DNA from 4 places in the Rhizobium sp. G187 genome. Region 1 is predicted to be linked to each of the others. Evidence: riboswitches for the same ligand, from Rfam matches in the RefSeq annotation. Region 1 holds a riboswitch; each other region holds the start of a gene.
The links. Region 1 has a riboswitch for cobalamin ahead of ACSV9I_RS06395 (aromatic ring-hydroxylating oxygenase subunit alpha). Riboswitches for the same ligand answer to the same signal wherever they lie in the genome.
Positions count from the first base shown of each region.

Region 2: another riboswitch for cobalamin. It lies ahead of ACSV9I_RS19420 (ABC transporter ATP-binding protein); the one in region 1 lies ahead of ACSV9I_RS06395 (aromatic ring-hydroxylating oxygenase subunit alpha).
Region 3: another riboswitch for cobalamin. It lies ahead of cobU (bifunctional adenosylcobinamide kinase/adenosylcobinamide-phosphate guanylyltransferase); the one in region 1 lies ahead of ACSV9I_RS06395 (aromatic ring-hydroxylating oxygenase subunit alpha).
Region 4: another riboswitch for cobalamin. It lies ahead of bluB (5,6-dimethylbenzimidazole synthase); the one in region 1 lies ahead of ACSV9I_RS06395 (aromatic ring-hydroxylating oxygenase subunit alpha).

Region 1 covers NZ_JBPUGM010000002.1:322,317-330,200, forward strand. Annotated here, with positions in the region: gene ACSV9I_RS06385 (DUF6656 family protein) at 1-554, opposite strand, end outside; gene ACSV9I_RS06390 (DUF6656 family protein) at 788-1,390, opposite strand; cobalamin riboswitch at 1,695-1,896, shown strand; gene ACSV9I_RS06395 (aromatic ring-hydroxylating oxygenase subunit alpha) at 1,997-3,241, shown strand; gene ACSV9I_RS06400 (hybrid-cluster NAD(P)-dependent oxidoreductase) at 3,243-4,328, shown strand; gene ACSV9I_RS06405 (BA14K family protein) at 4,610-5,065, shown strand; gene minC (septum site-determining protein MinC) at 5,254-6,006, shown strand; gene minD (septum site-determining protein MinD) at 6,036-6,851, shown strand; gene minE (cell division topological specificity factor MinE) at 6,848-7,108, shown strand; gene ACSV9I_RS06425 (PhoX family protein) at 7,217-7,884, opposite strand, start outside.
Region 2 covers NZ_JBPUGM010000008.1:26,115-33,998, forward strand. Annotated here, with positions in the region: gene speB (agmatinase) at 1-165, shown strand, start outside; gene ACSV9I_RS19400 (extracellular solute-binding protein) at 242-1,375, shown strand; gene ACSV9I_RS19405 (ABC transporter ATP-binding protein) at 1,466-2,560, shown strand; gene ACSV9I_RS19410 (ABC transporter permease) at 2,557-3,441, shown strand; gene ACSV9I_RS19415 (ABC transporter permease) at 3,449-4,240, shown strand; cobalamin riboswitch at 4,528-4,760, shown strand; gene ACSV9I_RS19420 (ABC transporter ATP-binding protein) at 4,996-5,790, shown strand; gene ACSV9I_RS19425 (ABC transporter substrate-binding protein) at 5,808-6,767, shown strand; gene ACSV9I_RS19430 (FecCD family ABC transporter permease) at 6,822-7,832, shown strand.
Region 3 covers NZ_JBPUGM010000001.1:858,376-866,259, reverse strand. Annotated here, with positions in the region: gene ACSV9I_RS04130 (RluA family pseudouridine synthase) at 1-448, shown strand, start outside; gene ACSV9I_RS04125 (HAD-IA family hydrolase) at 445-1,098, shown strand; gene ACSV9I_RS04120 (ATP12 family chaperone protein) at 1,211-2,017, shown strand; gene ACSV9I_RS04115 (hypothetical protein) at 2,079-2,819, shown strand; cobalamin riboswitch at 2,908-3,276, shown strand; gene cobU (bifunctional adenosylcobinamide kinase/adenosylcobinamide-phosphate guanylyltransferase) at 3,403-3,933, shown strand; gene cobW (cobalamin biosynthesis protein CobW) at 3,937-5,013, shown strand; gene cobN (cobaltochelatase subunit CobN) at 5,015-7,884, shown strand, end outside.
Region 4 covers NZ_JBPUGM010000001.1:411,721-419,604, forward strand. Annotated here, with positions in the region: gene ACSV9I_RS01915 (NAD+ synthase) at 1-1,211, shown strand, start outside; gene ACSV9I_RS01920 (TolB family protein) at 1,276-2,109, shown strand; cobalamin riboswitch at 2,148-2,337, shown strand; gene bluB (5,6-dimethylbenzimidazole synthase) at 2,381-3,130, shown strand; gene ACSV9I_RS01930 (DUF2865 domain-containing protein) at 3,081-4,142, opposite strand; gene ACSV9I_RS01935 (acyl-homoserine-lactone synthase) at 4,232-4,873, opposite strand; gene ACSV9I_RS01940 (helix-turn-helix transcriptional regulator) at 4,995-5,744, opposite strand; gene ACSV9I_RS01945 (NADP-dependent malic enzyme) at 5,846-7,884, opposite strand, start outside.

The DNA.
Region 1 (7,884 bases):
CCGAGCATCAGGACGTTCTTCAGCGCTTGTTTGGGGTCGCGTGTGTTGAACAGCAGGCCGTTGTCGCGCACGCTCTTGTCAAGGGTCATGGCACTCGCTTCCTTGTCGGGGCGGATAGCGACAGCGAAATACATCCGGTCATAATTCGGTTTGATGTGACGAAAGAATTGCCGGTCATCGCCGATTTCCGCCTGGAAATTGGCGATGTAAAACGCCCATCGGACCTTGGAAAACTTGCGGGATGACGTGTGAGCTGCCGTGACGTGGCAGTAGCCGAGATGGGGAATTTCATCGAGCGTCCGGTGAAAGATCATCTTCGGAAACTGGATCGAACGGTGGAAACTGTTGATCTGCTTGTGTGTCTTTACCCCCGCTGCCTCCAGCCTGCGGCCCGTGCGCTCAGCGACTTCTTCATAAGTCAGATAGCGGCGTTCGTCTGGAACCCAGTCTTCCAGATGTTGCGCAAAGGGACCGTGTCTGAGGTAGTCGGAAGCCTTGTTGTTGCGTGCGGGTTGCGATGTCCGGGCCGTCTCGAAATATATATGCTTTTGCATGGGAAAGAATGTCCCCTTGGATGCCTCTGTAACGGTGGCAACTGTAACTTTTCACAGTTAACTGCAATTTTCGGTTATGGGAATTTTCGGATAAAGTGGCTGAAAAAGTGAGCGATTTTCGTCGTGGTGAAAATTTGCGCACAGGCGCTGTCCCGACCTCCGGACATCCACGGAATTCGGATGTTTGGTGGTGAACAGGGAGACCGCTGCTGCGAATGTGGCCTGTCCGTCGCTCAGAGCTTTTGAATGATTTTGCGCAATTCCGCGTTGCGGGCGCCCAGCATCAACACGTTACGCAGAGCTTCCTGTGGGTCCTGCGTGGTGAACAAGAGGCCATTCTCGCGCACCGTCCGGTCGATCGCCATTGCCTTGGTTTCCGCCTCCGGCTTCATCGCGACGGCGAAATACATACGGGCATAGCTCTGCCGGATCTGGTCGAAGAAGGATTCGCTGCCGCCGAGCTCTGCCACGAAGTTGGCGATATAGAAGGCCCAGCGCACATCGGCATATTGCGCGAAGTTCGTCCGTGCTGCAGTCACATGGCAATAGCCCAGATGCGGGCTGTTGTTCAGCGTGCGGTGGAAGATGAGTTTTGGAAAGCGGATGTCGCGGTGCACCGCGTTGATGCGCGCATGGGTCGTCTCGGCTGCTGCCTCAAGCCGCTTGCCCGTTCGCTCGGCAACTTCTTCATAGGTCAGATAGCGTCGTTCATCTGCCAGCCAGTCCTCGCGGCTGCGCGAAATGCGACCTGTGCGCAAGAACTCGGTATGCTGTGCCTTGGCCAGCGCCTTCGCGTCGCTTTTCTTTGGCGATGCGTAATATCTGAGTTTCTGCATGTCGATATCCCGGCCCTGACAGACGCGCGCGAGAAAAGCTCGACGCAGCCTGATTGATGGCGATTTGCAGATAGTATCGCTGAAACACGTTTCCCGAAGCTTGCCAGTCGCAAAAGCTCAAAACATCTCCGCCGTTGGCCATTTTGCGCCATCGTGACCTGTCGTCCGGAATGCGGCATTGCTTAGACGCAAGTAAAGTAACGAAAATTTCTCCACGGGCGCTGGACAAGCGAAGTTGCGACATGTCGCAAACACTTCCGACCGTGTCGTTTCGCAGTGCGGCGAGAATTTCGACCGTGTGATTAGATGAACCCAAGCTCGAGGTGCCGCCCAGCTAGGGAGGGTGGAAATCGGGAAGCCGGTCAAAATCCGGCGCTGCCCCCGCAACGGTGGTGGAGAATGCGCTTCGGCAAAAGGCCACTGGGGGCAACCCTGGGAAGGCGCCGGCGCGGTCCGTGAATGGACCACTCCTTAGCCCGGAAACCAGCCTCGGGAAACGAACATTCAAGGTCGCGGAGGGCGGCCGGAGATGCGTCAGGTCCGCTTCCCAAGGAAGCGGGGCGATCCTTCTCCGCTCTTCTCCGCCAGCGCTTAAACGAGGACGACATGGACCTGCAGGCGACGATACTGCGACAGCTCAAAAACCGCCGCGAGGGTTTCTCCCTTGAGCAGCCCTTCTATATCGACCAGGATTACTTCAAGCTCGATATGGAGCAGATCTGGTATCGCGACTGGCTGTTTGTCGGCCATGATTGCGAAATCCCGCGCGCCGGCAATTATTTCACCGCACAGATCGGCGATTATCCCGTCGTCATGGTGCGCGGCAAGGATCAGGTCATCCGGGCCTTCCACAACACCTGCCGCCATCGCGGCCACCGCGTCTGCACCCAGGATCGCGGCGCATCTGCCAAGCTCGTCTGTCCCTATCACCAGTGGACCTACGATCTCGATGGCTCGCTCGTCTTTGCCCGCCAGATGGGCGAAACCTTTGACAAGAGCGAATTCGGCCTGAAGACCGTGCATTGCGAAAGCGTCGCCGGCTACATCTTCATCTGCCTGGCCAATGATGCCCCCGATTTCGCCCCCGTCCGCGCCTCGATCGAGCCCTACATGAAGCCGCACCGGCTGTGGGAGGCGAAGGTTGCCCACCAGAACACCATCATCGAGAAGGGCAACTGGAAGCTCGTCTGGGAAAACAACCGCGAGTGCTATCACTGCGCCGGCAATCACCCGGAGCTCTGCCGCACTTATCCGGAAGCCCCGACCGCAACCGGCGTGCAGGGTGCAGGCGACGACCCGTTCATCTCCGAACACTGGGCGCGCTGCGAAGCTGCAGGCCTGCCGTCCGAGTTCAAGATGGACCCGTCCGGCCAGTTCCGCACCGCCCGCATGCCTCTGATCCAGGATGCCGAAAGCTACACCATGTCCGGCAAGCGTGCGGTGAAGAAGCCGCTCTCGGCCGAGGTCCCGATCAGCCATATCGGCACCATGCTGCTCTTCCACTATCCGACGACCTGGAACCACATTCTTGGCGACCATGCGATTTCCTTCCGCGTGCTGCCGCTCTCGGCTGAGGAAACCGCCGTCACCACCACCTGGCTGGTCAACAAGGATGCAGTCGAAGGCGTTGACTACGACCTCGAGGAACTGACCCATGTCTGGAACATGACCAATGATCAGGACCGGTCGATCGTCGAAGAAAATGCTTTCGGCATCCGCTCGCCGGCCTATGAGCCCGGTCCTTACTCGGTGGACCACGAAGGCGGCGTGATGCAGTTCGTCGAATGGTACACGACCTTCATGATCAACCGCTTGCAGGGCGACAAGGCCCGCCTGACAGCGGTGGCGTGAGATGAATATCGCCGTCACCCAGTATCGCCATGTCGATGAGATGCGCCCCTGGTCCGACCGGGAGCATCTCCTTGAGTGTGTTGCCGTCACGCCGGAAGCCCCCGACGTGATGACCTTCACCTTCAAGCCGAACAAGCCCGGCCTCTGGTTCCGTTATCTGCCCGGCCAGTTCGTGACGCTCGAAATCCCTGTCGGCCCCGAGCCGGTGATGCGCACCTATACCCTGTCGTCGAGCCCGTCTCGTCCCTATACGGTGGCGGTCACGGTCAAGGCGCAGGCCGACAGCATCGGCACGCGTTGGATGTTCGATCACCTGAAGCCGGGCATGGCGCTGAAGGCGATCGGGCCGCTGGGTGACTTCTCCTATGCAAAGCACCCGGGCAGGAAATACCTCTTCATCTCCGCCGGCTCCGGCATCACGCCCATGGTGTCGATGACCCGCGACATGGCAGATCGGGCACCCGATAGCGATATCACCTTCCTCAATTGTGCCCGCTCCCCTGATGACATCATCTTTCGCTGGGAGCTGGAGGCCAAGGCGCGCGAGATGCCGCATCTCACGCTCGGCTTCATTGTCGAGCAAGTGTCGCGCGGCCAGCTCTGGTCGGGCCTGAAGGGTCGTATCGACAAGGCGAAGATCGCACTCCTGGCGCCTGACTTCCTTGAGCGCACCGTGTTCTGCTGCGGACCGGCGCCCTTCATGGCAACCGTTCGTGAAGCGCTTGAAGGCGCCGGCTTCGACATGAAGCAGTATCACGAGGAAGCCTTCCAGCCAGTCAAGCCGGAACTGCCGATCGTGGTCGCCGACCATTCGGACGGCGAAGCGGCAACCAAGGTCACCTTTGCCATGTCGGGCAAGGACGGTCTTTGTGCGCCGGGCCATACCGTGCTGCAGGCGGCGCGTGCCGCCGGCGTTCGCATCGGCGCAGCCTGCGAGTCTGGCCTTTGCGGCACCTGCAAGGTGATGAAGCTGTCCGGCGAGGTCGAGATGGACCACAATGGCGGCATTCTCGACGACGAGATCGACGAGGGCTACATCCTTGCCTGCTGTTCGCGCCCGAAAGGCGACATCGAGATCGAGGCCTGAGACAAGATTCCTTCATGTGAAGGCGGCGGTCCGGCATCGCCGCCTTCGATACGCCTGACTGGAGGGCTGCTGCCCTCCATGTTTCTCCCGATATGCATGGAACATCCGGCTGTTCTCGCCGTTAAACAGGGCTGGCGCACGCCAGGTTTCGTGATCCACCGTGAAAACTGGTGAATAGGATGTTAATCCTCAGTTCAGGCGGTGGCCGATAACCTCGGGTCAAGATCAGCGCGAAGCTCTCGCAAGCGTAGAGATCTCGAAAACATGCAGGGAGAAATATCATGAAGACTGCATTGAAGCATACCGCAACCCTCGCGCTCGCAGCCGTGATGGCGCTGGGCAGCCTCGTGCCGGCTCAGGCAGCGACCGTTGTTCGCCCAAACGCACCGGTCAGCGTCAGCTCGGAAGCAACGCAGGTTCAGTATCGTCGCGACCGTTACGAGCGTTATGATCGTTACGAACGTCACGGCTATTATCGCGGTCACCGCGGCTATCGTGATCGCCGCGCCGGTTATCGTTATCACAATGGCTACTGGTATCCGCTGGCAGCCTTTGCGGCTGGTGCGATCATCGGTGGCGCCATTGCCAGCCAGCCGCGTCCGGTGGCGCCGTCTGCTGGTCTCAATCCGCGCCACTACGACTGGTGTGCGGTCCGGTACCGGTCCTACGACCGCTACTCCAACACCTTCCAGCCGTATAACGGCCCGCGTCAGCAGTGCCTGTCCCCTTATTATTGAGTGGTCTGATGTGGCGGGCGTAAGCCCGGCACAGGCTTGATGATGTCTTCTACGAGGCCACCTGCAGCAACTGCCGCAGGTGGCTTTTTCGTCGCCGGAACAAGGCCATTCCCTAACGGCATTCGCCCGGCATTAACCATTTGTTAACCACGACGCAGTTAGTCATGGTCAACGATTTGTTTACGTAGATGACCAAAGTGCTAACCGAACCTCGCTCTATCCGCATCAAAGGCAGATCCTTCCTGGCCGTCGTCCTGACGCCGGACCTTCCGTTCGACGACTGGTTGGCCCGCCTCGACGATCTGGCGGCACGCTCGGCCGGCTTCTTCCTTGGCAGGCCTGTCGTTCTCGACATTTCGGAGATCGACACCGACCGCCCGCAGCTGAAGTCGCTGATTGCAGAGCTTGCAGCACGCAATGTCAGCGTCATGGGTATCGAGGGTGGTCGCCCGTCGCTGATTGAGCCTGGCATGCCGCCCGCCCTGAAGGGTGGTCGCGCAGCTGCTGACTACGAAGTGCCCGAGAGCGATCCGGTCCCGGCCAAATCCGCCGGGCGTTCGGAAAAGCCGGTGGCCGCGCCGACGCCCGTTGTTGTCGAAGCGCGTGAGGCGACACCGTCGCTGATCGTGCGCGAGACGGTGCGGTCTGGCCAGTCGGTCATCTATACGCAGGGCGACGTGACCGTGATCGGTTCGGTCGCCTCCGGCGCGGAAATCATCGCTGGCGGATCTGTGCACATTTATGGCGCGCTGCGCGGTCGGGCTTTGGCCGGCTGTGTCGGCAATGCCGATGCGCGGATCTTTTGCCGAAAATTCGAATCTGAACTCGTGGCGATCGACGGCGTCTATGCCATGGCCGACGACATGAGTTCTGAACTGCGGGGTCATCCCGTCCAGCTCTGGCTGGAAGGCGATGCCATCAAGGCGGAGAAAATGACGTGACACATGCCGGGGATCAACAGGAGACGAACATGGGTAAGGTGATCGTTGTTACATCAGGCAAGGGCGGCGTCGGCAAGACGACCTCGACCGCAGCCCTCGGTGCTGCGCTGGCCAAGCGCAACGAAAAGGTCGTGGTCGTCGACTTCGATGTGGGCTTGCGCAACCTCGATCTGGTGATGGGTGCAGAGCGCCGCGTCGTCTACGATCTCGTCAACGTCATCCAGGGCGATGCGAAGCTGCCGCAAGCGCTGATCCGCGACAAGCGGCTCGAAACGCTGTTCCTGCTGCCGGCATCGCAGACCCGCGACAAGGACAACCTGACCGCCGAAGGCGTCGAGCAGGTGATCAACGAGCTGAAGAAGTATTTCGACTGGATCATCTGCGACAGCCCTGCTGGCATCGAACGCGGTGCAACGCTGGCCATGCGCCACGCTGATGTCGCCGTGATCGTCACCAATCCGGAAGTCTCGTCCGTCCGCGATTCGGACCGCATCATCGGTCTTCTCGATTCCAAGACCCTGAAGGCTGAGCGCGGCGAGCGCATGGAGAAGCACCTGCTCCTCACCCGCTACGACGTCAACCGCGCCCAGCGCGGCGACATGCTCAAGGTCGAGGACGTCCTCGATATCCTGTCGATCCCGCTTCTCGGCATCATCCCGGAAAGCATGGATGTGCTGCGCGCATCGAACATCGGCGCGCCGGTCACCCTTGCGGACGCCCGCAGCGCACCGGCACTGGCATACTTCGAAGCCGCTCGACGCCTTGCTGGCGAGCAGGTACCGATCACCATGCCCGGTGAAAAGCGTGGTCTGTTCGACAAGATCTTCGCCCGGAGGGCTGCATGAGCATTTTCTCCCTGTTCCGCAAGCAGCAATCGGCGCCCATGGCCCGAGAGCGGCTGCAGGTCCTGCTTGCCCATGAACGATCCAGTATGGGGACAGATCTTGTGGCTGTGCTGCGCGAAGAAATCCTGGCTGTCATTGCCAAACACGTTCAGGTCGACAGCGACCGCGTGAAGGTGAAGATGGACCGCGACGAGCACATGTCGATCCTCGAAATCGATGTCGAAATTCCACTCGACGCGACACGAATGGCTGCCTGACCAAGGCTCGCAGACCGATCGAAATCGAAAGGCCGCCGACGATATTCCGTCGGCGGCCTTTCTGTTTCTGGATGATGGCGGGGGAGGCTTGCCCCCCGCCTGTCAATCTCAGCCGATCCGGGCGTTGTCGTCCTTCTTGATGGCAATGATCGTCGAGCGCGGCAGCTTGCCTTCGCCATCCGGGAACGGCGCGTCAGGATGCTGGATGCCGACGAAATGCGTGCGCTTGTCGGCAGACCACGTCTGGCCGGTGACCTCAGCACCCTTCGGCGCGGTCAGGAAGCGCTCGATGCGACCGGTGACGGGATCGCCCGCCAGCATCTGGTTGTTGCCCTGACCGGCAAAGTCGCCTTCATTGGTGTCTTCGCCGTCGGTCTGGATCCACAAGAGACCGGTCGAATCGAACATCATGCCGTCGGGCGAGTTGAACATGTTACCCTCGTTGATGTTCGACGATCCGGCATAGGGGCCTTCCTTGTGCACGGCGGGATTGCCCGCCATCAGGAACAGATCCCACTTGAACTTGCCGTCGGCATGGTCGTCATTCTCAGGATACCAGCGCACGATCTGACCATATTCATTGGCCTCACGCGGGTTGACGGCGTTGAGCTCCAGCACGTCGCCGCCGGCATTGGTCTTCATCTTGCCGTCCTTCAAAACAGCGCGATTGCTGTTGTTGGTCAGGCAGCAATAGGCTTCGATGGCAACCGGATTGGTGGCAACCCATTCCGGACGGTCCATGGTCGTTGCGCCGACCTTGGAGGCCGCCTGGCGGG
Region 2 (7,884 bases), on a different contig from region 1:
GAAGTCGTGCGGGGCCTGAAAGGTCTCAACATCATCGGCGCCGATCTGGTCGAGGTCTCGCCCCCGTTCGATACGAGCGGTGCGACGGCCTTTCTCGGCGTCACCATCATGTTTGAACTTTTGTGCGTGCTAGCCGAATGCAAGGCACGCAAGCACAGAGCCTGAGACATTCAAAAGAACAAGGACCGGATAACCGGCTGATCGATCGCCATGGGAACCTGACAAAACTGGGAGCATACCAATGACTTTGTTTTCTGCGCCACTGACACGCCGTACCCTCCTGAAAACCTCCGCAGCCGGCGCCGGTCTTTTGGCCGCGCCTGCGCTCATTTCCTCCAGTGCGCTCGCCTCCTCCGGCGAGCTGAACTTCACCGGCTGGGCCGGTTATCCCGGCATGGCGGAAAAAGTCTTCCCCGCCTTCGAGAAGGCGACCGGCATCAAGGTCAACTTCACCGAACAACCTGACCAGGACACGATGTTCGCCCAAGCCAAGATCTCGCTTGAGACGGGCACGTCTGACGTTGTCGAGCCGACGCTCGACCGTGTCTCCGCCTGGAACGCCAATGGCCTGCTGCAGGGCTGGGATACCAGCAAGCTCGCACTCGACAACTACGCTCCGGGTCTGGCCGACGGCTCTGCTGATGAGCTTGCAACAATCGATGGCCAGAAGCTGATCGTGCCCTCCGTCTGGGGTACGGAAGCACTCGTCTACAACACCACCGACTTCCCGACTGAATATGGCAAGGCAAGCCTCGCCGACCTGTTCAACCCGGACAACCAGATCACGGTCCGCGGCCATTCGGCGCTTGCCGCCATAGGCCGCTGGCTCGATGCCGAAGGCAAATTGCCCAAGCCGTGGATCGATGGCTACAAGGACGAAGCCACCATGGTTGAGCTCTGGGACATTGTCCTGGCTGAAGCGATCAAGGCCAAGGGCAACATCGTCCAGTTCTGGGGTGGTGAGAATGATGCCCAGGCTGCCTTCCGCACCAATGGTGCCGTACTCGGCCTCTGCTGGGATTCTACTGGCTTCAATCTGAAGAAGGAAGGCGGCTACAGCTACGTCGCTCCGAAGGAAGGCGCGTTTGCCTGGAACCAGGGCCTTGTGCTTCTGAAGAATGCAAAGAACGTCGAGCAGGCGCATGAATTCGCCAAATGGGCGTCGACCGCTGAAGGCTCCGCCCTTTGGGCCACCGCCTTCTCCGCCAATCCCGTCGGCAAGGGCGGTATCGACCTCATGGATCCGGCCGTTTCCGAATTCTACAAGGCCAGCTTCCCCGGCGATGCCGTGAGCAAGCTTTACTGGTGGCCGAGCCAGGCCGCCTGGTTCCTCGCCAAGCGCGGCGAGTATGCCGACAAGTACAAGGCTGCTTGAGCGTTTTGAAAGATCATGCCGGCCGCCTTGGCGGCCGGCATAGGAGCCAGATGAGGCCCGCGCCGGGCCAAGGGGAATGAACCAGACGCAATGAGTGCCAGTGTCGAACTTCAAGATGTATGTGCCGATTTCGGCCCGTTCCGCGCCGTCGACAACGTGTCGCTGTCGATCAGGGCCGGTGAATTCTTCTCCTTTCTCGGTCCGTCCGGATGCGGCAAGACAACCATTCTGCGCATGGTCTCGGGTTTCATATCGCCGACTTCAGGCACGATCCGCATCGGCGGCAAGGACATGCAGGGGCAGCGCCCTAATCAGCGCCCGACGGCGCTGATCTTCCAGAACCTCGCTCTCTTTCCGCTGATGCCGATCTGGGAAAACATCGCCTTTGGCTTGGAAGCGAGAGGCGTCGACAAGAAGGCGCGGCGGCAGAAGGCCGAGGAACTTCTGGCACTGGTCGATCTGCCGAATGCAGCCGACAAATCTGTGAGCCAGCTTTCCGGCGGCCAGAAGCAGCGCGTGGCGATAGCCCGCGCGCTTGCCGTCGAACCATCCGTCATGCTGCTCGACGAGCCGCTGTCGGCGCTCGATCTGAAGCTGCGCCAGCATATGCGGGCTGAATTGCGTGCGATCCAGAAGCGCACCAATGTCACCTTCATCTACATCACCCATGACCAGGGTGAGGCGCTTGCCATGTCCGACCGGGTCGCGGTCATGTCTCATGGCAAGCTGCAGCAGGTCGCAGTTCCCCGCGAAATCTACAACAATCCCGCAAATGGCTTCGTCGCGACCTTCGTCGGCGAAACCAACTGTTTTACCGGTACGCTCTCTGCCCGCTCCGGTGCCGTCGGCGACTTCCAGACCGAGAACGGTGTTTTCCGCGGCAAGCTGGGGGTCGACATCGATAACGGCGCCAAGCTCTATGTCCGACCGGAGCATGTGCGCCTGGATGCACGCGCCACGGATGGCAACACGATTGCGGTAGAGGTCACGGATATTGCCTTTGAAGGCAATTTCATCTCGATCAAGACCGCGGATGCCTCTGGCCGGACAATCGTCTCCGAAATCCGCAATGACGGCTCAGTCGCCATACCGGACCCCGGCGCCCGGCTGTTTGCCAATTTCGAGATGGACCACGCCTTCATTCTCGCCGATGAAACCACCACGAGCGCGGCGGAACCGGCATGAAGGATCTTGTCGAACGCTACGGTGCTGGCCTGACGCTCATCATGTGCCTGCTGGTCGCCTTCTGGCTCCTGCTGCTCGTCATCGTGCCAAACCTCTATCTGTTCGAAAACTCCTTCAGACCCTATCTGCCGGTACAGGAAATGGGCGGCCCGAAGGATGTCTATACACTCAAGAACTACCTGACCTTCTTTCAGAGCCCGATCCACATCTCGGTCTTTATCTGGACGGTCCTCTATTCCTCGATCGTGACCGCGATCTGTTTCGCCATTGCCTATCCGCTCGCCTACTACCTGTCGAAAAAGGCATCGCTCAAGAGCCTGCCGACCATCTTCCTGCTGCTCACCATTCCGCTCTGGGTCAGCGAAATCATGCGCTCCTTCGCCTGGTTCATCATCCTGTCGCTGAAGGGACCGCTCAACTACATCCTGCTCGATATCGGTCTCATCGAACGCCCGATCCGCTGGATGACTGGTTTCCGCAGCGTGATGATCGGCCTCGTCTACACCTATGTCCTGTTCATGCTGTTCCCGGTCTACAATGCGATCCAGTCGCTCGATACGAGCCAGATCGAGGCGGCGGACGATCTGGGTGCATCCTGGTGGCGCATCCACTGGCGCGTGATCCTCCCCCATGCCAAACCGGGCATCGCTTCTGGATCCGTGATGGTCTTCATGCTCTCGGCCGGGTCTATCCTCGTGCCGACGCTGCTCGCGTCGACCAATTCGCGCTGGTTCACGGAAATCATCCAGCAATGGATGTTCGAATCGCTCGACTGGAATACGGGCGCGGCCTACGCATTCCTGCTTCTGATCCTGTGCACGCTCTTCGTCACCGCCGTGATGCGGATCTTCCGCGTCAAACTGTCCGACATTGCGAAGTGAGGCCGGCATGACCCAGAAATCCGACTGGCTGTTTCGCGTCTATCTCGTAATCTTCCTTGCCTATCTCTTGCTGCCACTGGTGGTCATGGGCGGCGCCGCCTTTAACGACACGCGGTTTCCCTCCGTGTTTCCCTGGCAGGGATTTACCCTGCAGTGGTTTGTCGAATTGTGGAACGATGCTCGCCTGCTGAACGCCTTCAAGAACACCTTGCTGGTTGCGCTCGCTGTCGTCGCGATCTCTGTCCCGATCGGCACCGCCGCTGCCATCCTCGTCAACAATCTCGGCGGCACGCTCCGATCCACACTCTATGGAATGATGGTCGCGCCCGTGCTCACGCCCGGCGCCGTCATCGGCATATCGACCCTGCTGTTCTGGAATTCGCTCGGCGTGGCCCCCGGCCTGCATCTCGCGGTCCTCGGCCAGGCCTCCTATATCTCGGCCTTCGTGATGTTGTTGGTCCTTGCGCGCCTTCAGAGTTTCGACCGCTCGCTGGAGGAAGCAGCCCTTGATCTCGGTGCAAGCCATATGATGGTTCTGCGCCGCATTCTTCTGCCGCATCTCTACCCGGCACTGGGTGCTGGCGCCGTTATCGCTTTCTTCCAGTCGATCGAGAACTTCAACGTAACGCTCTTCACACGCGGCCCCTACGATACCTTGACCGTCTACGTTTTCTCGAAGGTCCGAAGTGGGATTACGCCAACGATCAACGCGCTCTGTGTCATCCTGATCGCCGCGACCCTGCTCGGCGTCCTGATTATCGAGATCCGCCGTCGCAGCGTGGGCCGTCCTCAGGCTTGACCTCCAATCGACCTCCGGCACAGGTAGGAACGGCGCCTGATCTCCGGCTGGCTTGCTGAGCTGGCCCGGAGATGCCACTTCCGCAGGCGGCGGATTGGCGACTGTCTCTTACTGGGGGGATCGGACTGCACTACCCGCGTTTGCCCGGTGTTTCTCCAGGCTTTCATCGTCTGAGACGGCACGCGCCTAAGCACGGGAATTTCCTTGCACTCGCATTGTAATGATATTACAGAACGCAGGAATTGATTGATGCGCAGGTGAGGGGCTTGACCAGCAGAGCTTTGGCACCCTATTCAGAAGGGGACGGTTCCCTCATCGGATGACTTCGAGGGGATTAATAGGGAACACGGTGAGGACGACCCATACAGGGACCAAGACCGTGGCTGCCCCCGCAACTGTAAGCGGATTGCCGTTCATCCTGGTGGCGTGAGAGCGCCAAGCCACTGCGAAGTTTCGCGGGAAGGTTGATGATCTGCACATATCCGTGAGCCAGGAGACCTGCCGTCAAGAGAAATGTAACTGCAGCGGACGGGGTGTTCCGATGGATCTGAATGGAAAATTGCGCTGGTCGCCAGCGCATGAAAAATTTGCCATTTCGCCTCCCGGTCAGTCCTTGGGGGGAAAGTCGTGGCAAGTCTCACATATCACCAGCTAATCCATTGCCCGGGATGCTGTGGCATCGGCATGGCTGACATGGTTCGCGCGCGGATGCCTTGGACCCCGCTGCCCCCTGACACCAAGCAGGGGCGTCTCTAATGAGCTGTGACACGCAAGGAGTTGGTATCCAGGTCTCAGATCTCGGCTGGGGGCCGGATGCCGCACGCTTTCTCATCCGTGACGTCAGCTTCGCTCTGAAAGCCGGCGATCGATTGGCTATTATTGGTCCGAATGGAGCAGGCAAGACCACCCTGCTTCGCTGCCTCTACCGTGGCCTTATGCCCCGAGAAGGTCGGGTTCATATTGAAGGCGAAGACATCTGGCAGATGCAGGCCCGGCGCGTTGCCCAGAAAGTTGGCGTTGTTCTGCAGGAGATGCCGGCCGACTTTCCATTCAACGTCCGCGATGTCGTGATGATGGGCCGAATTCCGTGGCGTACCGGGCTATCCGGCTGGACGGCCGAGGATCGCGACCAGGTTGATCACGCGCTCGAACACTTGAGCCTGGCGGATATGGGCAAGCGGCAGTTCTCGACATTGTCGGGTGGTGAGAAGCAGCGGGTGCTCGTCGCCCGCGCGCTGGCGCAGCAGCCGCAGATCATGATCCTCGATGAGCCGACAAATCATCTCGACATCCGACACCAGCTCGAGATTCTCGACCTCCTGGGACGGCTGAAGCTGACCATTATCACCACCTTGCACGACATCAATCTGGCAACCGATTTTGCCACCCATGTGGGCTTGATGAATGCCGGGTCCCTGACGGCTTTCGGCGATCCTAAATCGGTTCTGACCGAAAAACTTCTGTCTCGTACCTTCGGTGTGACGGCCAATCACAGAGCCGATGATCACGGCCGATTGTCCGGCTTCTCATTTTCCCTTGCCGCTTCCTGATTTTGAAAGGGTCTCTCATGCCTGCCGCCTTGTTCTCCCGATTGGTCTTCGGTGTTGTCGCCACGTTCCTCGCAACCAGCGCACTGGCGGCTCCGGTGACGGTGAAGAGCTGCAATCGAGAAGTCACCTTCGACGCGCCGCCAAAGCGTGCCGTTTCAAACGACGTCAATCTGACCGAGATGATGCTCGCCTTGAAGCTACAGGATCACATGGTCGGCTATACGGGTGTCTCGGGATGGAAGACGCTGGATGAGACCTTGCGTGAAGGCGTGAAGGAACTCCCGGAGCTTTCGCCGAAGTACCCGACCAAGGAAGTGCTGCTCGACGTGGACGCTGACCTTTACTTTGCTGGATGGAACTACGGCATGAAGGTTGGCGGCGAGGTCACCCCCGAAACGCTCGAACCGTTCGGCATCAAGGTCTACGAATTGACCGAATCCTGCATCCACATCATGGCGAAGAACAAGCCGACGATGGAGGACATGTTCACCGATATCATCAATCTTGGCCGGATTTTCGCGGTCGAAGATAGAGCAGAGGCGCTGGTTGCCGGTTATCGTGCGGGCCTTGATCAGATTACCACCCGCATCGGTGCGATCGAAAAGCCGACGCGTGTCTTCGTCTATGATTCCGGCACGGAGAAGCCCTTCACGTCAGGTCGTTTCGGTATCCCGACAGCCATGATCGAAGCCGCCGGCGGGGTGAACATCATGGATGATGTCGAAAAAAGCTGGACGGAAGTCTCCTGGGAGCCGGTTATCGAGCGCAATCCGGAAGTCGTGGTGATCGTCAATTATGGCGATGTGACCGCCGAGCAGAAGATTGCTTTCATGAAGGAGAACCCCGCCTTCAAGGCCATGGACGCCGTGAAGCAAGACCGCTTTGTCATACTCGAATATGTTGAAGCCACGCCCGGTCCGCGCAACATTGACGCTATCGGCCGACTTGCCGATGCCTTCCATCCGCGCAACATGTAAACCGCTCTGCCGGGGCCGCTGTCGCGGCCCTCTCTGCGTGCGAACGGAATTTCCATGCCCCATACCAAGATCATCGGCTGGACAGGGATTGCCTGCCTGGTCATCATTCTCTGCATCACGGCAGGCGTTTCCTTTGGCTCGTCGCCCATCCCGGCGAAAACCGTGTGGCAGATCGTCGGCAATCAGTTCGTGCCTGACTGGTTTGAGCCGACCTGGTCGCCCGGGCGCGAGAGCATTGTGTGGGATGTTCGTTTTCCCCGAGTCGTTCTTGCCGCCCTGGTCGGCGCTGGACTTGCCGTTGTGGGAGCGGTTCTTCAAGCAGTCACCCGCAATCCGCTGGCCGATCCGCACCTGCTGGGCGTGTCTTCCGGCGGCGCGCTTGGCGCAATTATCGCATTGCTCCATTCCGGCCTGATCTTCGGGCTGGTCACAGTGCCGCTTTTCGCTTTCGCCGGTGCCTTGCTTGCAACGTTCGCCGTTATGGGTGTGTCTCGCTATGCCGGTGCCGCAGCAGACCGGCTGGTCCTGTCCGGCGTGGCGATCGCCTTTGTCGCGACGGCACTCGGCAATCTGGCGATCTTCCTTGCGGATCCGCGTGCCGCTCATACAGTCATATTCTGGATGCTCGGTGGGCTTGGCCTCGCCCAATGGTCACATTTGCTCTATCCGGCGATCGCTCTTTTCGGTTCGCTTGCCTTCCTGATCGTCCGGTCCCGTGAGATCAATGCGCTTGCGATGGGTGATGAGACGGCTGCGACCTTCGGCATTTCGGTGGTGCGCTTCCGCGCCACCCTCTTCGTGGTGACTGCCTTGTTGACCGGGGTCATGGTCGCTTTTTCCGGAGCGATCGGATTTGTCGGCCTGTTGGTGCCACACTTCGTGCGCCTCGTTTTTGGCAGCGACAATGTCCGGGTCATCCCGATCTCTGCCGTCTTCGGCGCGGTCATCCTGGTGTTGGCCGATATTGTCGCACGAACCATTATGGCGCCAGAGGACATGCCGATTGGCGTCGTGACGGGACTTGTCGGTGGGGTAACCTTCATCCTCCTTTTGCGCCGGCGATAGCGCCCCCAGCCCTATTGCCCAAGTTTCGTTTTCCCATAAACTGAAATCAAAC
Region 3 (7,884 bases), on a different contig from region 1:
CAAGGGCGTGCCGCGCAAGCTGGAAGACAAGATCTCGACCTGGGTGGTCAAGGACCAGACCGACGAGGGCGACCGCATGCGGGTCTGCCGTCATGGTGAAGAGGGCGCCGACCACGCCGTCTCCTATTACCGTGTAATCGATACCGCGGCCCAGAATCTCGCCTGGTTGGAGATGGAACCCTATACGGGGCGCACCCATCAGCTGCGCCTGCATGCGCTGCATATTGGCCATCCGATCATCGGCGACCCGAAATACTTCATCGACGACCACAACTGGGATTTTCCGGGCGGTGTGCAGAAGCGTCTGCATCTGCATGCACGCTCCATCGATCTGCCCCATCCCAATGGCGGGCGTCTCAAGGTCACGGCACCCCTGTCGCCGCATATGGTTCAGACCTGGAACCTGCTCGGCCTCGACCAGCGCGATGGTGACAGGGACGACGAATGAAGCTGGTTCTCTTTGATTGCGACGGGACGCTGGTCGACAGCGCAGGCCTGATCCATGAGGTCATGCGCCACAGCTTTATGGCCTTTGGCAAGCCGGAGCCGGCATTCGAGACGACAAAGTCGATCATCGGACTGACGCTCGATATTGCCATCGCGCGCATGGACGGCAAGCCCCATGCCGACGATGAGGCTGTTGCCATGGCGGCGCACTACAAATCGATCTTTCGAGACGTGCGCGAGACGTCCGGCTTTGGCGAAACCATGTTTGACGGCATGCGCGCCGTGCTCGACACGCTGATCGCCCGCGACGACATCTTGCTCGGTGCCGTGACCGGCAAGTCGAGGCGTGGGCTCGAGATCATTCTGGAGGGGCACGGCTTGAAGGAGCGTTTCCTGTTCAACCGTACCGCCGATGATTGCCCTTCGAAGCCGCATCCGGCCATGGTCGCCGAATGCTGCGCCGAGGCGGGTATCGCACCGCGCGAGACGATCGTGATTGGTGATGCGATCTATGACATGCAGATGGCCAAGGCTGCCGGCGCCACAGCAATCGGCGTGTCCTGGGGGTATGCTGACGTCGACAACCTCTGGAAAGCCGGCGCTGACGCCGTCGTGACCCAACCGGCCGACCTTCTGGCCTATATTCACTAGGCTGTCTCGGGTGGCGCAAGGTCGCCCGACATGCCCTATCTGATTGTTGTTTCGCATTTCCGGACGCAAACCCAACAAGGCGCTTTTGCTGGAAATGCTCGAGGAGACTGACATGCGTGACGAACTCAGCCAGGACATCTTTGGCACATTCGTGCCGGAACCCAGCCACGCAGATCCTGTCCGGCGGGCGCAGATCCAGATGAAACACCCGCTGCCGAAGCGGTTCTACACAAACGTGACGATCGGTGAGAACGAGGGCGGTTTCGCTATCCTGCTTGATGGCAAGTCCGTAAAGACGCCGGCCAAGAACGCCCTTGTGCTGCCGACCCTGGAGGTTGCCGAACTGGTGGCTGCCGAATGGGCAGGGCAGGGCGAGGAGATTGACCCTGGCACCATGCCGATCACGAGACTGTCCAACACCGCCATTGACGCCGTCAGTCAGAGCCTTGATGCCGTTTTTGACGAGATCGTGCTTTTTGCCGGTTCGGACATGCTTTGCTACCGCGCCGAGGCCCCAAAGGAACTCGTTGAGCGCCAGGCTGCGCGCTGGGACCCCGTGCTGGCATGGATCGCCGAGGCGCATGCAGCGCGCTTCATTCTGGCAGAGGGTGTGATCCACCAGGCTCAGCCATCTGAGGCCATCTCCGCATACGCCGCGGCGCTGGAACGGCATCGCGACGCGTTTGCCCTGTCGTCTATCAATGTTGTCACGACGCTGACAGGGTCGGCTATTCTCGGTCTCGCCTTTGCCGAAGGCGCCTTTGATCTCGACGATGTCTGGTCGCTTGCCCATCTCGATGAAGACTGGACAATCGAACATTGGGGGACGGATGCCGAGGCCCAAGCAAGACGCGAAAGCCGTTACCGGGAATTCGCTGCTGCGGCGTCGTTGTTTACGGCCCTTCAGTCGCGGGATTAACCGGTCGATAACTATGATGGGCTGATGCTCTGGCTGGTAGAATCAGCAGCCAGGGACCGAAATGCTCGCCCGCAGCTTCCGCTCGATCATTGCGCTCGGGCTCATGCTTTGCCTTTCCTCCTGTATCGGCTTGCCGAATGCGGGGACCGGCAGGCCGCTCGTCTACAATATCCGCAGCGTCAGCGTGATGGCGAATGCCACTCTGCCACTTGATCTGCTCAGCAGCGTCGATCAGCGGGTGGGATCGGCGATTGCTGCAACCCGCCCGCCGCAAGGCGCCCAAAGGGTCGTTCTTCTCGTTCGTATCGATCGCCTGGACAAGGGTGATAATGCGCGCCGCCGCATGGACCGCGCCCGCTTTACGGTGACCGCCACCTCCGTCGAAACTGGCGAACCGGTGGCTGAGGGCCAGCTGGTGGCCAACGCGCCGACAGACGATCCGCGTTATGCCAATGAGGCTTTGGCGGAGGAGATTGCAGCTCGCATCCGTTACGCCTTTTCGCTGAAAACACCGCAGGTTAGACGGCTACCCCCACAACGGACGCTGTCGACCCGGCTGATGGATCAGATCGCGGCTTGGCCTGCAAAACCTGCAGAGGCAGCACGCCCTGACGCCCGCGCGCCGACCTTGCCGACGAAGGCCCCACTGCCGCCTGCCGCAAACGGAGATGCGCCCGTTCAGGCGCCACCGCCACGCGCTGCGGCGAGGCCTCCCAGCACGGTGACGGATGGCGCCAGCGGAGCCGTCCGACTCGGTAAAGGCTGCGATGCGACCACCAACCCGAACTGCCTCGCGCCATAGCGCTGAATGCCTTCCCTGTGACTGTTTGTCCTCATGTGGACGCGCCAACCCATGTCGTCGGCGTGATTGACTTGCGCGTTGGGGCCGCCTAATTCTGATGTCGGATGGTTTTCGGATCGCAGGAATGCAATCCGGAAAGCAAAAGGGAATGCGAGGACATGGACCCAGGTCGGGCATGTCGAACGCAGCCGACCCCGCGACTGTATTGCAGCGAGGGTCTCCTATCCGGATGAAGCTGGGCGGGCAGCATACGCATGGTGCGTTCGTTGCTCCGTTCTTCGCCAAAGCCGGAAAAGCCACTGGGGTGGCGACACGATCAGCCGGGGCAGGACGCCTCTTTCTCTACGAATCGTCCGCTCTTTCGTGTCGCCTCTAAACTCCGGGAAGGCGAGGGAGACCCGTTGGCTAAGCGCCACGACCTGTGAGCCAGGAGACCTGCCATCCGGCGGACATGGTGTCCACATTGGGGAAATTTCCCCGTTGCCAGCACGGAGGTTGTCGTGGCGACGTTTCAGATGGGCTGTCCCTGCCGGGGCCGTCGACGGTTTGCGCGCGCCATAGGCTCCCTCCACGGAGGACGGCCATGAGCGGCCATGATCGGCTCTCCACACTGGTGCTTGGCGGCGCCCGGTCCGGCAAATCGCGTTTTGCCGAAGGATTGGCGCGCAAAAGCGGGCTTAACCGCATCTATCTTGCCACCGGCCGTGCCTGGGATGACGAGATGCAAACCCGCATTGAGACCCACAAGGCAGACCGCGCCGGCGATGCCTGGACGACGCATGAAGAACCTCTCGATCTGGTCGGTGCACTGAAATTGCTCGATCGATCCGACAGCGTCATCCTCATCGATTGCCTGACGCTCTGGGTCACCAATCTGATGATGGAGGAGGGGCGAGACGTGGATGCCGAGGGCGTAGCTCTTGCCGCGCTGCTCCCGAAACTAAGCGCTTCCATCATCCTTGTTTCCAATGAAGTCGGTCTCGGCATCGTGCCGGAAAACCGGATGGCTCGTGCCTTCCGCGACCATGCCGGCCGCCTCCACCAGTCGATCGCCGTAGAGGCGACAGACGTCTATTTCGTTGCGGCCGGATTGCCGCTGAAAATGAAGGGTTGAACCATGTTGCAGAAGAAGATCCCCGCGACCGTTATCACTGGCTTCCTCGGTGCGGGCAAGACCACCATCATCCGCAACATGCTGATGAATGCTGGCGGCAAGAAGATCGCTCTCATCATCAACGAATTCGGTGATCTTGGCGTGGATGGCGACGTGTTGAAGGGCTGCGGCGCTGACAATTGCACGGAAGACGACATCATCGAACTGACCAATGGCTGCATCTGCTGCACGGTTGCAGACGACTTCGTGCCAACTATGCAAAAGCTGCTCGATCGCGATGTAAAGCCGGATCACATTGTCATCGAGACCTCGGGCCTGGCTCTGCCGCAGCCGCTGGTCGCCGCCTTTAACTGGCCGGACATTCGCACACGTGTGACCGTCGATGGCGTCGTCACCGTGGTCGATAGTGCCGCCGTCGCGGCGGGCCGCTTCGCCGATGATCATGACGCGGTCGCGGCACAGCGTGCCGAGGATGACAACCTCGACCATGAAAGCCCGATCGAGGAACTGTTCGAGGATCAGCTGACCTGTGCCGATCTTATCGTTCTCAACAAGACCGATCTGCTCGACGCCACTGGCATTGCTGCCGTGCGCGCCGAGGTGACCGGTCGCACCAGCCGCAAACCTTCGATGATCGAGGCGAAGAACGGCGAAGTGCCCTCGCTCGTCCTGCTCGGGATCGGCGCCAGCACTGAAGACGATATCGACAATCGCAAGTCCCATCATGAACTGGAGCATGAGGCGCTGCATGCCTCTGGCGCCGACCACGATCACCACCATGATCACGATGAGTTCGAAAGCTTTGTTCTGAAGCTGGGTGAAGTCTCCGATCCCTCGGCCTTTATTGATCGGCTGAAGCCTGTCATCGAGAAGCACGACATTCTTCGCCTCAAGGGTTTCATCGACGTGCCCGGCAAGCCCATGCGCCTCGTCATCCAGGCCGTCGGAACTCGCGTCGACACGTATTTCGACCGCCCCTGGACATCTAGCGAAAAGCGCGAAACGCGCCTGGTGGTGATCGGACTGCATGAATGGGATTTCGCCTCGGTCGTTGAGGACGTCGAGGCAGCCGCGGCCTGATATGCATCTGCTTCTTGCCCAGAAGGGGTCGATCAGCGACGGCGACGAGGCAATCGACCTCGGCCAAACGGCCGGGGACGTTCTGTTCCTCTCGGCGGCGGACACGGAATTGGCAGCCGTCGCCGCAGCCGTTGCTATAAGGGGTGACGAGACGTTTTCCTGGCGGCTTGCGAGCCTGATGGCGTTGAAGCACCCGATGTCGGTCGACACCTATATCGAGCGAACCGCGCGCCATGCGCGGCTGATCGTGGTGCGGGCGCTCGGCGGGGCAAGCTATTTTCAGTATGCGCTGGAGGCTCTGCATGCGGCAGCGCGAAGGTCCGGTGCCGCCATCATCGTCCTGCCAGGTGACGACAAGCCCGATGCCGGGCTGGAGCCATTTCAAGCCTGCATGGAGCAGGATCGACAGGCCCTGTGGAGCTACTTGACCGAGGGTGGCGAAGCGAATGCCCGGGCCTTCGTGGCCTATGCCGAGGCAATGCTGGCTGATGTAGAAAAACCCGAACCGGCGCGCCCTTTGCTGAAGGCCGGAATCTGGTGGCCGGGCCGGGGCGTGATGGGTGTCGAGGAATGGCGAGCGCTGGCTCTTCCTTCAGCCCGTGGCCAAGGAGAGGGTGCCCGAAAAGCGGATAAGGGGCATGGCACCGAGCAAGATCGGCCTTTAACCCTGAACACTGCCCCGGAACCAACGAGAGGGGATGTCGTCCCCATCTGCTTCTACCGGGCCCTTGTTCAGAGCGGCGAAACGGCGCCGGTGGAAGCGATGATCGGTGCGCTGCAGGCAGAGGGCCTCACGCCGCTTCCGATTTTCGTATCGAGCCTGAAAGACCAGGTCTCCGTGGATACACTGAGAACGATCTTAGTCCAGGCGCCACCGGCCGTGGTGATCAATACAACTGGCTTTGCTGTCTCGACGCCGGGGGCGCGCAACTCCGGGACCGTCCTAGATGAAACGGGTGCCGTAGTTCTCCAGGCGCTGTTTTCATCATCGCCACGCAGCACCTGGGAGGCATCAACGCAAGGCCTGAGCGCCCGCGATCTGGCCATGAGCGTCGCCCTGCCGGAAGTCGATGGCCGCGTGCTCACGCGTGCGGTCTCCTTCAAGTCGAAGGCCCGGTTTGACGAACGGGTAGAGACCAATCTGGTCAGCCATGAGCCCGATATGGGCCGCATGCGCTTCGTCGCAGCGCTTGCCGCCAACTGGGTCCGACTGCGCAATACCGAGCCGTCTCAGCGGCGTGTTGCGCTTGTCATGGCCAATTATCCGAACCGTGACGGCCGTCTCGGCAATGGCGTCGGGCTCGATACGCCGGCCGGCACGATCGAGGTCATGCGGGCGATGCAGATCGCGGGCTACGATGTCGGCGATTTTCCTGAAGATGGCGACGCGTTGATCCAGTCTTTGATGGCGGGCCCAACCAATGCGGCGACCGATGGGCGGATCATCCGTGAACGGTTAGCTGTAAGTGAATACAAAAACTTCTTCCAATCTCTTCCGAAAGAAGTTCAAGAAAGAGTCGTGGGGCGCTGGGGTGATCCGGTTCATGATCCCTTTCATCTCGACGGATCCTTCGCCCTGCCACTGATGCGCTTTGGAAAGCTGGTCATCGGCATTCAGCCAGCCCGTGGCTACAATATCGACCCCAAGGAAACCTATCACTCACCGGATCTCGTGCCGCCGCATGGGTATCTTGCCTTCTACGCTTTTCTGCGCCGCGAATTTGGTGCTCAAGCTGTCATCCATATGGGCAAGCATGGCAATCTCGAATGGCTGCCAGGCAAAGCGCTGGCCTTGTCCGAAACCTGCTTTCCCGAAGCCGTGTTCGGACCAATGCCGCATCTCTATCCCTTCATCGTCAACGATCCCGGCGAGGGCACGCAGGCCAAGCGCCGATCCTCCGCCGTCATCATTGACCACCTGACGCCACCTTTGACGCGCGCCGAAAGCTATGGGCCGCTGAAGGATCTGGAGGCGCTGGTCGACGAATACTACGAGGCATCGGGCAGCGATCCGCGCCGTCTCGTTTTACTGAAGACGCAGATCCTCGACCTGATCGCCGATATCGGCCTTGATCAGGATGCGGGCATAACCAAGGGCGAGGCCGAGGAAACGGCGCTGGAGAAGCTCGACGCCTATCTCTGCGACCTGAAGGAAATGCAGATCCGAGACGGCTTGCATATCTTCGGTCGGGCGCCCGAAGGCCGGCTGTTGACGGATCTCGTTGTGGCGCTCGCACGGGTGCCGCGTGGCATGGGCGAGGGTGGCGACGCCAGTTTGCAGCGGGCGATTGCGGCGGATGACGGAATGCCATTCGATCCTCTCGACTGCGTGCTCTCCGATCCCTGGACCGGAGAGAAACCGGCGATCCTCGCCGATCTCACCGATGCGCCCTGGCGCACCCATGGCGACACCGTCGAGCGCATTGAACTGCTCGCTGCCAAATTCGTATCCGGAGAGATCGCTTGCCCTGAGAATTGGCCGCGGACCCGAGCCGTTCTCACCGAGATCGAAACACGCCTCAAACCCGCCGTCGTCTTGTCCGGTACCGCCGAAATCGAGGGTCTGCTGAAGGGGTTGGCCGGAACCTTCGTACCTCCTGGGCCCTCTGGCGCACCCACTCGGGGCCGACCGGACGTGCTGCCGACCGGCCGCAACTTCTACTCCGTCGATAGCCGTGCCGTGCCGACACCGGCGGCTTACGAACTCGGCAAGAAGTCGGCCGAACTCCTGATCCAGCGCTATGTACAGGACAATGGCGAATGGCCGACCTCCTTCGGCCTGACGGCCTGGGGCACGTCCAATATGCGCACTGGTGGCGATGATATTGCGCAAGGCTTGGCACTGATCGGCGTCAAACCGGTCTGGGATAT
Region 4 (7,884 bases), on a different contig from region 1:
AGATCTGGAATGATCTCGGTGTCTGTGAAACGCTCGCCGAGACAGGCGCGGAGATCCTGCTCGTGCCGAACGGTTCGCCCTACTATCGTGGCAAGGTGGATGTTCGTCATCAGGTCGTGCTTCGCCAGGTCATCGAAACTGGTCTGCCACTGATCTTCGCCAACCAGTTGGGCGGACAGGATGAGCTGGTATTCGACGGCGCAAGCTTCGCCTTTAACGGCGACAAGTCGCTGGCCTTTCAGATGAGCCAGTTCGAAGAGACGTTGTCTGTCACCACCTGGAAGCGGACAGCCGAGGGATGGCGCTGTGACGAGGGGCCGATGTCTAAGATCCCCGAGCGTGAGGAAGCGGATTACCGCGCCTGTGTTCTCGGGTTCCGGGATTATGTCAACAAAAACGGCTTTAAGAGCGTGGTTCTGGGGCTCTCCGGTGGCATCGATTCCGCGATCTGTGCGGCGATCGCCGTCGATGCGCTGGGGGAGGAGCGGGTGCGGACAATCATGCTTCCCTACCGCTATACGTCGGAAGAAAGCTTCGCCGATGCAGCAGCCTGTGCGAAGGCGCTTGGATGCCATTATGACATCGTGCCGATCGCAGATCCGGTTGAGGGCTTCCTCTCAGCGCTTTCGGACATGTTCGAAGGCACGGAGAGCGGCATCACCGAGGAAAACCTGCAGAGCCGGGCGCGTGGCACCATTCTCATGGCTGTTTCGAACAAGTTCGGCTCTATGGTGGTAACGACCGGCAACAAGTCGGAGATGTCGGTTGGTTATGCGACGCTGTATGGCGATATGAATGGCGGGTTCAACCCGATCAAGGACCTTTACAAGATGCAGGTCTATGCCTTGTCCGCCTGGCGCAACAGCCATGTGCCGCCCGGTGCGCTCGGACCTTCTGGGGAGGTCATCCCGGCCAACATCCTGTCCAAGGCGCCATCCGCCGAGCTTCGTCCGAACCAGACAGACCAGGATTCGCTGCCGCCCTATCCGGTGCTCGATGACATCCTTGAATGCCTGGTGGAGCGGGAAATGGGCGTCGACGAGATCGTTGCGCGTGGCCATGAGATTGCAACGGTGCACCGGGTCGAGCATCTGCTCTATCTGGCGGAATACAAGCGTCGCCAGTCCGCACCCGGCGTCAAGATCACAAAGAAGAACTTCGGCCGAGATCGCCGCTATCCGATTACCAATCGCTACCGCGATCGTGACTGAGCAATAGCAGACGGCACGCGTACAATAGAGATTCGGGCGCTTGTCCCGGCAGAAAGATGGTGTGATGCGCAGTTCGGTTGAAATCTATGATATGGAAACCCGAACCTCGACCGTGGTCTGGGAAACAGATCTTCTGGTCGAAGCACCAAACTGGTCGCCGGACGGTTCGTATCTGCTGATCAATGGTGATGGACTGCTGCATCGGATCTGGCTTGATGAAGATAGCGAGCCGGAAGAGGTCGATACCGGTTTTGCAATTCGCATCAACAATGATCACGGCATTTCGCCCGATGGTTCCATGCTGGCGATCTGCGACAGAACACTGGTTGGTCAGTCCTGTATTTATGTCCTGCCGGCCGAAGGCGGCATGCCGCGTCAGGTGACGAAAAACATGCCCTCCTATTGGCATGGCTGGTCACCGGATGGAAAGACGCTTGCCTATTGCGGCATCCGTGATGATATCTTTGACATCTACACCATCCCGGTCGATGGCGGAGACGAACTGCGTCTGACACAGGGTGAGGGACGCAATGATGGTCCTGACTGGTCGGCGGATGGCGAATGGATCTACTTCAACTCCAGTCGCAGCGGGCTGATGCAGATCTGGCGCATGCGCCCTGACGGCCGTGACGTGCAGCGCCTGACAAACAGCGATTCCGGGGACTGGTTTCCGCATCCGTCGCCGAACAACGACAAGGTTCTCTATCTTTCCTATGCGCCAGATGTCTTCGACCATCCGCGCGACAAGGATGTCAAACTCTGCCTGATGGATATGGACGGCAGCAATCAGGAAGTTCTTTTCGAACTCTTCGGCGGGCAAGGCACGATCAATGTGCCGAACTGGTCTCCCGATGGCGGAGCCTTTGCCTATGTGCGCTACTTCCCGGAAAATCCATAGGCCAGGCCAGACTTCTTGCGCGCGCCTCCAATCAGGGTGTAAGCCTTGGGCTGTCAGGTGCCCGCGCAGGCGGGAGAATCGGGAAGTCGGTGCAATTCCGGCACGTGCCCAACGCTGTAAGGCTGACGTTCACGCGGGGGAGACCCAGCCACTGGTCGGAATGATCGGGAAGGTTGCGTGAAACGGAGGACGCCGAGTCAGAAGACCGGCCTGACATCATGGACTAGCCCGCGCGGACGGCGGGCGGTTGCGCATTGTTGGGGACCAAGCGATGCACGACGCGTACCGGGGCGCACTAGCGCCCGCATCCTCATTTTCCGAAGCCGAACGCGCCGCGGTTTATCGCGCCATACATACAAGGCGCGATGTGCGGGACCAGTTTGTCTCCGATCCCTTGCCGGATGACTTGGTGATGCGTCTGCTGGACGCTGCTCACGCGGCGCCATCCGTTGGCTTCATGCAACCCTGGGACTTCATTCTTGTTCGCGATGCAGCGCGCAAACGTGCTGTTCGCGAAGCCTTTGAGAGGGCCAATCGCGAGGCCGCCGCGATGTTTCCTGAGGAGAAGCGCGCGATTTATGACAGCCTGAAACTGCAGGGCATAGAGAAGGCACCCCTCAATATCTGCGTGACCTGTGATCCCGGCCGTGCTGGGCCTGTCGTTCTCGGTCGCACCCACAATCCGCATATGGACGCCTATTCAACCGTCTGTGCCATCCAGAACCTCTGGCTTGCTGCGAGGGCCGAGGGTGTCGGGGTTGGTTGGGTCAGCATCTTCCACGAGGAGGATGTGAAGGCTGTGCTCGGTATTCCCAAGCATATCCATATCATCGGCTATTTGTGCGTCGGCTTCGTCGCTGAACTTTATTGCCAACCCGAACTGGAAGTCAAAGGCTGGCGCAGTCGGTTGCCGCTCGGCAGTCTCGTGCATCTGGATGGTTGGGACGAGCCAGGTTTTGCTTCTGACGCGGTCATTCCTGCAATGGTTGAGGGCCGGGCTGGGCAGGATTCCGAAGGTTGATCGTGCCCTTGTCGGGCGGCAGGAAGACCGGCCCAACCTTGCGTGCGCCGAGCGCCGCTTCGTCGAGATCTCGCTCTGGTGCTGGAATCGACTTGTTCTGCAAGCTGACAGAGGGGGCGCTCAGCTGGCGGATGGACGTTTGCGGTTCAGCTTGTTTGGCGATGCCCGCACCACTGCCGCGATTGCTGGAGAAGTTGCAGGAACAACTCTCATCACGGCCGCGGCTGCGATAAGCAAATGCTGACGGCAGGTCGCGATATGACTGGCCAGTCGCCACAGAGATCATGTCTGCGGCATCTCCTTGAAGGGGGGGCTGATAGAACAGCTCTGTCTTTACGCCCGGACACATGTTCTGGCACAGGGTGGCGTCACGCTCGAAATAGGTCGCCGAACTCTGTGACGAAATGGGGAAGAAGCCACCGTCGCAGGTCCGGACGCAGAGCGTTCGGACATTGCCGGTCGGCAGGAGGCGCGGTTTTTCGAATTGCCCAAGATTCTTACTCGCCCGATCAACCTCGGGGACTGTATCGAGGTACGGCGTCCGCACGTTCTGCTCGTCTGTTTCGATGCCTTCCAGGCTACAGCCATTGGCGACGAGTTCGTCGATCCTTTGCTCTCGCGTTGGCTGGCCGCGCAATTCTTTCAGTTTTGCGGTCAGGATCGAGAGGTTCTCTTCCATTCTATCGATGGACTTGGCGATGTCGCCACAGTCGCTACCGCCATCTGGGCGGACCTGAATGATCGAGGAGTTCAAGCAGCGAAGCCGACGCTGATCCTGGCGGACCCTTCTCAGTTCGAGGTTTTGCTGGGCGACGGCACTGGCATAACGTGCGGCGGCGACTGGATCTGCGGCCTGTTGCACGGCCTTGTGGAAATTGGCCTCCAAAGTGCGGCAGACATCGGCAAGGGCGTCGCTGCCCCCCATCGTCAGGCCGACCAGCAAGATCAGGGGAAGAATCCGTCGTTTGGCCACGCCGACACTTTCGGTAATGAACGTATTGCTGTGCGCCATTCAATAGGCGTTGATGCATACGTAGCAGTGGCCGACACTAAAATAAACAAGTCGAGACGACCGCCCCAAAAGAGGCGGCCGTCGCACCATCACGCAGCCCGGGCGGCGTTCAGTGTCATCGGTTCTTCGAGAACCGTACCATCGATCTCGGCGACGATCTTCATGCGTTCCAGCAAGTCTTCGCTGACCTCCCAGGCAACCGCCACGGCCTGAACCGAGCCGATCCGGTGTGGTGCAGCAATGCGCTCTCCAGGGCATCCCATGCGCTTGAACATGCGCTCAAGGAAAACGTCAGTCACGGTCACGATATGCGAGAGGCCGGAGGCAAGACCAAGCTCGCCCACGCCGCACATCAGTTCGGCAGCGGCGATCGTGACCTGATTGCTGGCACGGTCCTGCGAGATGTCTGGGTCGATGCAGAACCGACTTGATTCCCAGATGTCTGCGGCGCGGATCTCAGGCCCGTCGCCGAGCAAGATCGGAAACGTGTCATCCAGCATGTTCGGGCCGAGCGTTGGCAAGAGGCGGAGTGACCCGCGAAGTGCACCATTATCGCCATAAGAGAGGACGTAAAGCGGGTTGGCACGGTCGTAACTGTCGATCTCCCATTCTTCCTGGACGGAGACGTCCCAGCCAAGGAGATCGTGGAAGACCTTTTTCCGCAGCCGATGCATGGCATCGATGTCGGAGGGAAATTGGTGACGGCGGGAACCGTTAATGATCCTGATCATGCGCTTGCTCCTTCGTTGAGAATGGAACAACAAAGATGACTTTTGGTTCCTGGTTTTGAAACTGGCGGTGGCGACAGCTTTCAACTCTGCAATCTGTGATAAGATCGACGCAACCCTGCGTTTACTGTTCGGGCCTTTCGATTAAGCGAGGAATGAGGCCTTGCCAGACAGCTTCTGCCACCGCCTGCGAATTGTTTACGACGTCCAGCTTTCTTCGGGCATTCGCCATGAAATATCGGACCGTTCGCTCGGTAATTCCGAGAATCATTGCCGTTTCCCAGTAGCTCTTGCCGCCGGCAATCCAGGCCAATGTTTCGCGTTCCCGTCTGGTAAGCCGGACAGCGGTAAGGTGCTTCTGGGGGTGAATCTCGACTGAACGGGTCAATCTCGCGTGAAAAATCGCAGCAAGACTGGCGATGTCTCGATCGTTCGCCATGCGCCATGCCGCAATGTCATCAATGGAGGGTGAGGGGATCACGATCAGGCAGGCATGATGCCCGGCACTGGTCAGCAGTGGATAGACAACGGCAGCCACAGGCTGGGACTGTGACAAATCCGGTTCGCCCCGTGTCCGCCGCTCGACAAAGGGTGACCAATCAATTGTCGTCGGTTCCAGTGCCGAGAAAAGTGCCGCAACATGCGGTAAATGCCGCTGTTCGCGCAGATTTCGCGACAGACGCCGATGGTCTGCGGTGGGGTAGTGATGGAGGCGGATGACATCCAGACGGCCCTCGGCCAGGCTGCCATCGAGATAGACGAGCAGTCTTGCCGAGAATGCGGAATGGAGCTTGATCAAAAACGCAGCCGGGTCGGGAGCCTCCTGGCTCTCCAACCACATGCGCACGTCGAAATAGACTTCGTGCTGAACCATAAACTGGCCCCTAAATTTCAAGGGCCCAGTGTAATGCTTCGGTTCTGAAAATAACTGGCACGAATTCCGGCCTGGGCGATGCCGACGGTTCTCAAGAGCAATCAGACGACAGGCTGAGACGCTTCGACCACGGCGAGCGCTGCCATGTTGACGACGCCGCGCGATGTCACCGAAGACGATAGTACATGCGCCGGCATGGCGGCCCCAAGCAATATTGGGCCGACATGCAAAGCATCCATCATAGTGCGAACGATTCCGAGCGAAATGTTTGCCGCATCGAGGTTCGGGAAGACGAGGAGGTTTGCTTCACCCGTCAGCGTACTGTCGGGCATGGCACGTTTCCGCAAGACTTCCGACAAGGCCGAGCCACCCTGCATTTCGCCGTCTACTTCGATCTCTGGCGCTTCCGCCCGGATGATTTCAAGGGCTGCCCGCATCTTGCTGGCGCTGGCCGAAGGGCGAGAGCCGAAATTGGAATGCGACAGGAGTGCGGCCTTCGGAGTGATCCCGAAGCGGCGGATTTCGTGGGCCGCCATGACCGTCATTTCGGCAATTTCTTCCGCGGTCGGATCGTCGGTGACGAAGGTGTCGGTCAGGAAGATGGCGCCGCGCTGGGAAATCAGCAGGCTAAGGCCCGAGAAGTCACGCACGCCCGAACGCTTACCAATGATATGGCGAACGTCCTTTACATGGCGGTCGTAGCGTCCCTCGACGCCGCAGATCAGCGCATCGGCATCGCCGCGCTTGACGGCAAGCGCGCCAATGACGGTGGTGTTGGTGCGCACGATCGTGCGGGCGGCTTCCGGATTGATTCCTGCACGGCCCACAAGCGCAAAATATTCATCGACATAGTCGCGATAACGCGGATCGTCTTCCGGATTGACCAGCTGGAAATCGACGCCGGGACGAACCCTGAGACCGTAGCGCTTCAGGCGCGTCTCGATAATTTGCGGACGGCCAATCAGGATCGGTTCGCCGATCCCGTCCTCAAGCAGGACCTGGGCTGCGCGTAATACGCGTTCGTCTTCGCCTTCTGCGAAGATGACGCGCTTCTTTGATGCCGTTTTTGCCGCAGCAAAGATCGGCTTCATCACGAAGCCGGAGCGGAAGACGAAGCGGTTGAGTTGATCGAGATAGGTGTCAAAATCGGCAATTGGACGGCGGGCGACACCGCTTTCGGCAGCAGCGCGGGCAACGGCCGGAGCGATGCGCAGAATGAGACGCGGATCGAAAGGTGAGGGGATCAGATAGTCGGGTCCGAAGACGGGTGTCTCGCCGCTATAGGCGCGGGCCGCGACTTCCGAGACTTCCTCGCGGGCAAGCGCCGCAATGGCGCGCACGGCCGCCATCTTCATCTCTTCATTGATCGTGGTGGCGCCGCAATCCAGTGCGCCGCGGAAGATGTAGGGGAAGCACAGGACGTTGTTGACCTGGTTCGGAAAATCCGAGCGTCCGGTACAGATCATGGCATCCGGGCGCGCTGCGCGTGCCTCTTCCGGCATGATTTCGGGCTTGGGATTGGCGAGCGCCATGATCAGCGGCTTTGGCGCCATCTGGGCGAGAAGTTCAGGTTTCAGGACGCCGGCGGCGGAGAGACCAAGGAAGACATCCGCGCCTTCAATTGATTCGTGAAGCGAGCGTTTATCGGTCTCTTGCGCATAGACTTCTTTCCAGCGGTCCATGAGCTCGTTGCGGCCCTTATAGACAAGCCCCTCGATGTCATGCACCCAGATGTTCTCGCGCTTTGCTCCCAGAATCACCAGCAGGTTGAGACAGGCCAATGCAGCGGCGCCAGCGCCGGAAGCGACGATCTTGACGTTGGCAATCGACTTCCCTGCGAGCTCGAGTCCGTTCAGAATGGCGGCGGCAACAATGATCGCGGTTCCATGCTGGTCATCATGGAAGACCGGAATGTTCATCATCTCGCGCAACTGGTCTTCGACCTGGAAACACTCCGGCGCCTTGATGTCTTCGAGATTGATGCCACCAAAGGTCGGCTCAAGGGCAGATATGGTCGAGACCATCTGTTCGACACTTGGCGCATCGATTTCGATGTCGAAGACATCGATGCCGGCGAACTTCTTGAACAGAACGGCTTTGCCTTCCATGACCGGCTTGGAGGCCAATGGGCCGATATTGC